2 regions of the Paenibacillus sp. PvP094 genome follow, and region 2 is predicted to be linked to the other one. Evidence: predicted binding sites of a transcription regulator. Region 2 holds the regulator's gene; the other holds the start of a gene.
The links. The regulator CtsR, encoded in region 2, represses protease genes until heat stress. The targets are predictions, from matches to a motif close to ATGGTCAATAAAGGTCAAACA.

Region 1 (4,217 bases), 920 kb from region 2:
TGCAGGCAGCTTCGGTTACGTCCAAAGTTACGGCATCCACAGATGTTACATTGAAGTCTGCAGGCAAAACGTTGACACAAAAGGGACTTCTACAAGGTGGATCCACGTGGGTATCCCTCACTGCTGTTAAGGATGTAGCTGGTGGTACTTTAACCTATAACGCAAAAACAAAAGAGTACGCACTGACTGCAGCGAATAACACGATGAAAATCAGCCTGGCGGATGGTGAACCGTCGCTAAGAGTAAATAATTATTATCCTAACGTTGAAGCGAAGCTGATCAAGGGACGTCTGTACATTCCTTTTTCAGCGATGAGAGATTATTTGGGAGTTCAAGGCAGCTGGGATGGTAAAACCAAAACACTGGCGCTGAGCAAAGTGAAGCAAAATAGCGTGAAAGTGAAATCAGCAACCGTAAAAGTGGACATCAAAAATGCTGAGGTGGATATTCAATATCCGCAGGTGAGTGGACTTGCTAGCGATGAAGCCGAAGCGGCTATCAACAAAGTGTTGAAAGACGAAGTGGATGCATTCGTAGCTGCTTTCAAGAAGCAAACGGCCGAATACGGAACGGCAGCAGCCAACCGTCCATATGCATTCGAGAGCACCTATGTGGTGACGTACAACGAGAACGGCGTGCTGGGATTGGTTACTCAGCGTTATGAGGATTATGCCGGAGCCCACGGGATGACTACACGGACAGGTCACACCTTTGCGCTGGATACAGGTAAAGAGCTAAGTCTTGATGATGTGCTGCAAAACAACAAAACAATGCGCGATACGCTTGGCAAAAAGGTTGGTGAACAGCTTAAGGCTCGCGGTGGTTACCTGGACGGCTATAAAGGTCTGAACAAGGACCAGGACTTCTATGTAACACCTACAGGGGTAGTCGTGTTCTTCCAACTGTATGAGTACACTGCTTATGCAGAAGGTTTCCCGGAATTCCCGTTTACGTACAAAGAGTTACTTCCTAAAGGCAAACAGCCATTCAGTGGAATTGCAGCAGAGTAATTATTCCATATCATTCTAAAAAAAAGAGCGCCCCTCGTCATGATCATGACAAGGGGCGCTTCTTCGTAGTATGAACAGGTCAATCAGATTGGCCTGTTCATATATCTTCAATATACAGTTACCTCGGCTTATACGCCTTGGGAGCCAACGTTTGCGATGACTTTATCAATGATACCGTAATCGGCAGCTTCAGCAGCACTCATGAAGTAGTCACGGTCTGTATCTTTCTCGATGCGCTCCAGTGGTTGACCTGTGCGCTCAGCGATGATGCGGTTCAAGGTATCACGCATTTTCAGAATGCGGCGGGCACGGATTTCGATATCCGAAGCCTGACCTTGTGCACCGCCCAGCGGCTGGTGAATCATGATCTCACTGTTAGGCAGTGCAAAACGTTTGCCTTTTGCACCTGCATTGAGCAAGAATGCGCCCATGGAAGCAGCCATACCTACACAGATGGTAGATACATCAGGTTTGATAAATTGCATTGTATCGTAAATGGCCATACCGGCTGTAATGGATCCGCCTGGGCTGTTGATGTATAGATGAATGTCTTTCTCCGGATCTTCCGCAGCGAGGAACAACATCTGTGCCATGATGGCATTCGCAACAACGTCATTTACATCGCTGCCTAGAAAGATAATACGATCCTTCAGCAATCTGGAATAGATGTCATAGGCGCGCTCACCGCGGTTGCTCTGTTCAACGACCATAGGAATATAACTCACGTGAAAAACCTCCTCGGAAATGTACATGGAATAGTGTATCTATTTAAACTGTTACCGTATTACCCACATCATAAACAATTTCAAACAAAAAGTCAAAGAAAGTCAAACTAACTTTGAAAAAAAAGAAACCTTTACGGTTCCATTGGTTAAAAGGGTTATGAGCTGCTAATCAAGAATGGCGCGCCCGCCAAGAATCGAACTTGGATCTCAGGCTTCGGAGGCCTACGTCATATCCATTGGACCACGGGCGCACGTTGATGTGACAGCAATAATGATTATAGCTCATGGAATCCTGAATTGCAAGAGATATGATCAAGCTTATGGTTTGGAATGACCTGAAATTGATCATGATGATGAAGAATGGATAAAGAGAGTATTTAAGTAAATGCTAAGAGAAGTTTTGGACAGGTTGCATGAAGCGCGATCCTGGAGTCAATAGAAGCGATATATAGATGAGAAATTTGGTTTTCTTCTATATATGGTATGAATGCGGCTGCACTTTCCTGTGGAAGTCGGAGATTGTGAAAATAAGCGCGTACAATGGCCCAAAACGTTGTGAAATAAGGCTTTTGAAACACTTGCATGTCACGTCAGTTTTAGGTAGAATAGACGTGGGACTTAAAAAGTTAACCCGGGACATTTTAGGGCCATGAAAGAGAGCTTGGAACGAGAAGCTTGCGGGAGTGGAAAGCATGCGAACGATTTTAGAAGTGCAAAAGCAGCTTCTGCCTGATCTCATGGATGTCTTGAAGAAGAGGTATACGATTCTGCACCAGATCATGTTATCGGATGTGATCGGGAGAAGGACGTTAGCCAATTCCATGCAGATGACCGAGCGGGTTCTGAGGGCTGAGACCGATTTGTTAAAGGCTCAGGGACTTATTGAAATTGACAGTGCAGGGATGAAGATCAGTGAGGCAGGGCATGATTTGCTGCAGCAGTTAGAGCCAGTAGCCAAAGAGCTGTTCGGATTATCCGAGCTGGAAGAACGCATCAAGCAAGCCTACGGTCTGCAAAAGGTAGTTGTCGTTCCCGGCGATTCGGATATTTCTCCATTTGCCAAACGGGAACTGGGTAAGGCTGGAGCGAAGGCTCTTAGTCAAGTAATGAATGATAACGACGTTGTTGCCGTTACAGGCGGATCAACAACGGCAGGAGTGGCAGAGCAGCTGACTCCGCCAACATCGCTTAAAGGTGTCTGGTTCGTACCGGCACGCGGCGGTTTGGGAGAAAGCCTCGAAATTCAGGCCAATACGATTGCATCGACAATGGCAAAACGGGTAGGAGCACAATATAAACTCCTGCATGTACCGGATTTGCTGAGTGATCATGCCTATGAATCGTTAATTCAGGACCCAAGCGTCCAGGAGATTCTTCAGCTGATCAGACAGTCACGCATCGTAATTCACGGAATCGGTGATGCCGTGGAGATGGCGCGAAGACGCAAACTTGCAACGGAGATCATAGAAGAGCTTCAGGAGCAAGGAGCCGTATCTGAATCCTTCGGTTATTATTTTAACGATCAGGGTGAAGTGGTACACACCATGCTAACTCTGGGCATGCGACTTCAGGATATTGAACGGACCGATGTGGTGATCGGAATTGCGGGCGGCAAAAGTAAGGCGGCTGCCATTCACTCCGTACTGCGATTCGGACAGGAAGATATTCTGATTATTGATGAGGCAGCTGCCGAAGTCATCGTTGCCGAAATGGAATAAGGTTTTTCTTTTACCACAACTCTTGTTGTCTTGACGGACTTCACCGTCTGTCTTGAATATATAGCTTCATAAAAAAATAAATCAAAACTTGGGAGGAACTTACTCATGATTAAAGTAGGTATTAACGGTTTTGGACGTATTGGTCGCTTGGCATTCCGCCGTATTCAAAATGTAGAGGGCATTGAAGTAGTAGCAATCAACGACTTGACTGACGCTAAAATGCTGGCTCATTTGCTTAAATATGATACAACTCAAGGTCGCTTCGATGGCGATGTTGAAGTACACGACGGCTTCTTCAAAGTGAACGGCAAAGAAGTTAAAGTACTGGCTAACCGTAACCCAGAAGAACTTCCTTGGGGCGACCTGGGCGTAGACATCGTTCTGGAATGTACTGGATTCTTCACAACTAAAGAAGCAGCTGAGAAGCACCTTAAAGGCGGCGCTAAAAAAGTTGTTATCTCCGCACCAGCTACTGGCGACATGAAAACCATCGTTTACAACGTAAACCATGAAATCCTCGACGGTACTGAAACTGTAATCTCCGGCGCATCTTGCACAACAAACTGCCTGGCTCCTATGGCAAAAACACTGCAAGACAAATTCGGAATCGTTCAAGGCTTGATGACTACAATTCACGCTTACACTGGCGACCAAAACACATTGGATGCTCCACACCCTAAAGGTGACTTCCGTCGTGCTCGCGCAGCGGCTGAAAACATCATCCCTAACACAACTGGTGCTGCTAAAGCAATCGGTTTGGTTAT
Region 2 (4,217 bases):
TTGTTCAGCACGCGTGCTGCAACGCCCTCGCCTTCACGAATCAATCCGAGCAAGATATGCTCTGTTCCTACATAGGTGTGGCCCAATTTGCGAGCCTCATCCATGGACAGTTCAATTACTTTTTTCGCACGTGGCGTATATGCAATGTTCGTAGGTTGCTCTTGGCCGCGACCAATCAGCGTTTCTACTTCATCTTGAATTTTTTCCAATCCGAGTCCCAGGCCGATTAGCGCTTTGGCTGCGATGCCTTCGCCTTCACGAATGAGGCCGAGCAAAATGTGCTCTGTACCGATGTTATTATGACCGAGACGGACAGCTTCTTCCTGCGCGAGTGCGAGCACCTTTTGGGCCCGTTCCGTAAATCTTCCAAACATCATATCTCCTGCACCTCCATGGTTTTGGATAAAACGTGGGCCTTGATCATGATCCCGCCGTATAATTCATATCATTCTTGTTTGCAGCCATGCTGCGAATAAAGTCATTTGGCATTTAGTCCAATGCCCGTTTTATATAAAGCCGCAGATGCGGCATGAAACCTTAATATTAAATCTGAAGAAAACAATTACTAGGATTGACTGGCTGCATTGATCGTATCACGAATCAACTGGGCCCGGTAGATGTCACGCTCATCTGTGCGCATATCTTCTCCGAATGTTTTCTGCAAAAAGCCTGGTTGTGTCATCACGTTTAACTCGTTCATTACCGTAATGGACAATCCATTCAACAGCCCCAGATCTACACCTAAGCGAACATCCGAGAGACGCTGCGCGGCTTCCTTGGAATCCATAATGGCTGCATGGGACAAAATCCCATATGAACGCATCACTCTATCGGTAATCCGTAGTCTAGAGTCAGAAATCAACCGCTCTCTGGCAGTACGTTCATGCCCAATCATCTGAAGCACAACGCTATGCAGATTATCGATAACCTCTTGTTCCGTCTGTCCAAGCGTAATCTGATTGGAGATCTGGAAAAGGTTGCCCATCGCTTCGCTGCCTTCGCCATATATCCCACGCACGGTTAACCCCACTTGAGAAACAGCTGTCAGAATGCGTCCAATCTGCTGTGTCATCACCAGAGCAGGCAGATGCATCATTACAGATGCTCTTACCCCTGTACCTACATTGGTAGGACAGCTGGTCAGGTATCCTCTCCGATCATCAAAAGCATAATCCACATGCGCTTCAAAAGCATCGTCTATGGCGGAAGCTTTCTCCCAGGCTTCTTTCACCTGGAACCCCGGATAGAGGCATTGGATACGAAGATGGTCTTCTTCGTTAATCATAATACTGACGGATTCATCCTCACTGAGAATAACCGCACCATTTTTTGATTCGTTCGCAAGACTGGGGCTAATCAGATGTTTCTCCACCAGCACCCGCTTATCGAGATCATCAATATCCATCAGGTCCAAGGTGTGGAAATCTCCAAAGGCATGAACGTCATCATATTGAAGTACTTCGCTCAGCTTATTCAGCACTTCTTCCGATTGCTCATTGGAAGCAAGCATTGGAAATGGGTAATGCTGAAGATTACGTGCGATCCGGACACGGCTGCTAATGACGATTTCGGAATCAGCCGCTTCACTGCGCATCCAGTCGCTGAGCGCCTTCTCTGTAAAGCGCAGATTAGGCATTACGCGTCCCTCCTACTCATGACAAACTCTACTCTTGAGCTATTTCTTTTTCAAGTTCCCTGATCTGGTCACGGATATGAGCCGCCTCTTCAAATTCTTCCTGGGCGATACTCTCCTGAAGATCGCGCTTCAGGTCGGCAATCTGCCGCTTCACTTTAATGCGACCACCAGCTCGTGCAGGCACTTTGCCCACATGGGTTGTGCTGCCATGAACCCGTTTGAACAACGGATCCAGACGACTGTCAAAATATTTATAACAAGAACTGCAGCCGAAACGGCCGATTTTGCTAAACTGTGAGTAAGTCATGCCGCACTCTTCACAGCGAAGAGTCTGAGCAGGGGGAGCCCCGGCATTTCCATTCTTAGGTTCGAAATCAAGCAACCCGGACAACAGATTGTGAATGGAAAATCCATTCGATGTTCCCGGAATCATTTCTCCCTTTTCACGGGCACATGTCTCACAAATATGGAATTCCGTCTTTTCTCCATTCACGATTTTGGTGAAATGAAGAGTCGCCGGACGTTTGTCGCATTCTTGGCACAGCATTTAGGATGTACCTCCTTGATCCCGATAGGTTTTCATTTACCGAGCAAAGATATTAACATCGCCTTTAACATTCTGGCACGAATTTGATCCCGGTAAGGAAGTTTGACCAATAAAATTTCTCTTGATACAGCTGCACGCATCAACCCCGCTTCCCTTTTACTCAGGAAACGTGCTTCTTCCAGCTGATAAATCAAGCCTTCGGCAGCTGTCTGTCCAATCTCATCCCCGATGCTATGGTGCAGATGATTATGCAAAGCAGAGTGGGCCGGCAATTCGATCCGCTGTATGCGAACATAACCGCCACCACCACGTTTACTCTCGACTAAATATCCCTTTTCAAGAGTAAAACGTGTACTTATTACATAGTTGATCTGGGATGGTACGCATGAGAATTGATCTGCAAGATCATTGCGCTGAATTTCAACCATTCCTTCGGGACTTTCATGCAAAATACTCTTCAGATATTGTTCGATAATATCAGAGATATTACGCATCCACTCATCCTCCACTGTCTGAAACGTTAAGTCAATAAGGACCCACACGCCCCCACAGAGTACACCTTCTCAACCCATTTAACCAAACAGGGAAACGACGAATCTTGATTTCCACTGGCTTATTCGGAAGAGTAAGGACGCACGAAGGTCCTCTTGGTACTGCCTCTTTCCGATGATATCCATCGTTCATGAAATGTGTCTCATCACCGGAATGTAGAAAGAAAGCTACGTAAGTATTTAACCTTCAGTTGACTTTGACTTTCTTTGACTTTATATACATTATAGCATATTTTGTGGTTTTGCCAAGTGGGGTCACTATTCATTTTTTACGATTTTACACGAAATATTCCCCGGACACAAAAAAACCTCTCCAAAAAAGCCAGAGAAGTTCGTTTGTCTCACTGTAGCAACGTTTTTCTATTAATATGAAAAGGGAAGGCAGCCAAGATGAATTGGCTCTGGATACACGCATAAACACATTTGAAAAATCAGAAGAAATCCATCAGATAGGTTTGGCGAACAGGTATCGCTTTTTCCAAAGCCCGAATATCCTCTTCCGAGCCTTGAATCCTGTCGATTCGGGCCATCTCAGCGGGTCTGCGATACCCCATCAACACTGCCGTGAGCGATTGGATGTTAAGTCTGATATGCTGAGCAGGCTGATCTTCCGTAGTAAGCTCCCCCTTTTTCCAGATGGAAGCTGTTCCGTTCATAGCCACGTTCAATTCCCATACCCCTTCATTCCACGGTGCATGTGCATCTTCTACCTCAAGCTGAATCTGTACCGGAGAGTCTTGGCTTGCAAAAGGATACTGCGAAATGAACTGCTCCACACTAACGATTCTCGCCATAAAGTATGGGGTAACCTCCTGTTGAATCCGTGGATTATCCAGTTGAAAAGCCAGTGTATCGTTCGCAGGCGCTTTTAACGTCACTTCATCAATCATCGAATCATGATTGGCGATAAACGTCCATAACCCTTGTCTTGCCTCTTCATTTAGATGCACCATCTCACCAATGGTAAATTTTCTTTCCTTAACCTCGTAAAGTACATAGCCTTGAGGCAGTCCTGCTTCATCATAGTAAACAGCCCGCTGGCTACCTTTCTTAGCATAAACTGAATTTTCCCACCAAGCATCATTCCGGCTTAAGGTTCCGTTATAACGTTCTGCATACGTGTCATATACCTCTTTCAGCACCGATAGCTCTGGATTGCCCCGCCGGAGAGTACCTGGAGTTGGCTTCTTCGCAGGTAATTGATCGGTAGACAGCTTGTAATTTTTAAACTCTACGTAGGTCTCCCATCCATATTTCCGATAAAAAGCAAACGAGAACGGATGCAGGAAGGAAATACTTTGTTTATTCCGATTCATCTCTTCGAGTGCAAATTTAAGCAGCCCCGCTACCCAACCTTTGCGCCGGTATTCCGGCCATGTTGCCACACCCGCAATACCGCCCATCGCAAATGATCGACCTTGAATATAAGTTTGAAAAGGAATGATCTGAAGCTTGGCTCCAACTTGTCCATCCTCATATACTC

Region 1: clpP (ATP-dependent Clp endopeptidase proteolytic subunit ClpP) is a predicted target of CtsR. The motif match lies at 1,824-1,844, and genes of this name have one in related genera.

Annotation. Positions count from the first base shown of each region.
Region 1 covers NZ_JBEPOM010000001.1:1,889,948-1,894,164, reverse strand. The annotation lists gene ABIC22_RS08820 (PdaC/SigV domain-containing protein) at 1-1,010, shown strand, start outside; gene clpP (ATP-dependent Clp endopeptidase proteolytic subunit ClpP) at 1,139-1,735, opposite strand; tRNA gene ABIC22_RS08810 (tRNA-Arg) at 1,912-1,986, opposite strand; gene ABIC22_RS08805 (sugar-binding transcriptional regulator) at 2,428-3,453, shown strand; gene gap (type I glyceraldehyde-3-phosphate dehydrogenase) at 3,559-4,217, shown strand, end outside.
Region 2 covers NZ_JBEPOM010000001.1:2,813,712-2,817,928, reverse strand. The annotation lists gene clpC (ATP-dependent protease ATP-binding subunit ClpC) at 1-377, opposite strand, end outside; gene mcsB (protein-arginine kinase McsB) at 566-1,636, opposite strand; gene mcsA (protein-arginine kinase activator protein McsA) at 1,665-2,183, opposite strand; gene ABIC22_RS12815 (CtsR family transcriptional regulator) at 2,216-2,677, opposite strand; gene ABIC22_RS12810 (GNAT family N-acetyltransferase) at 3,166-4,217, opposite strand, start outside.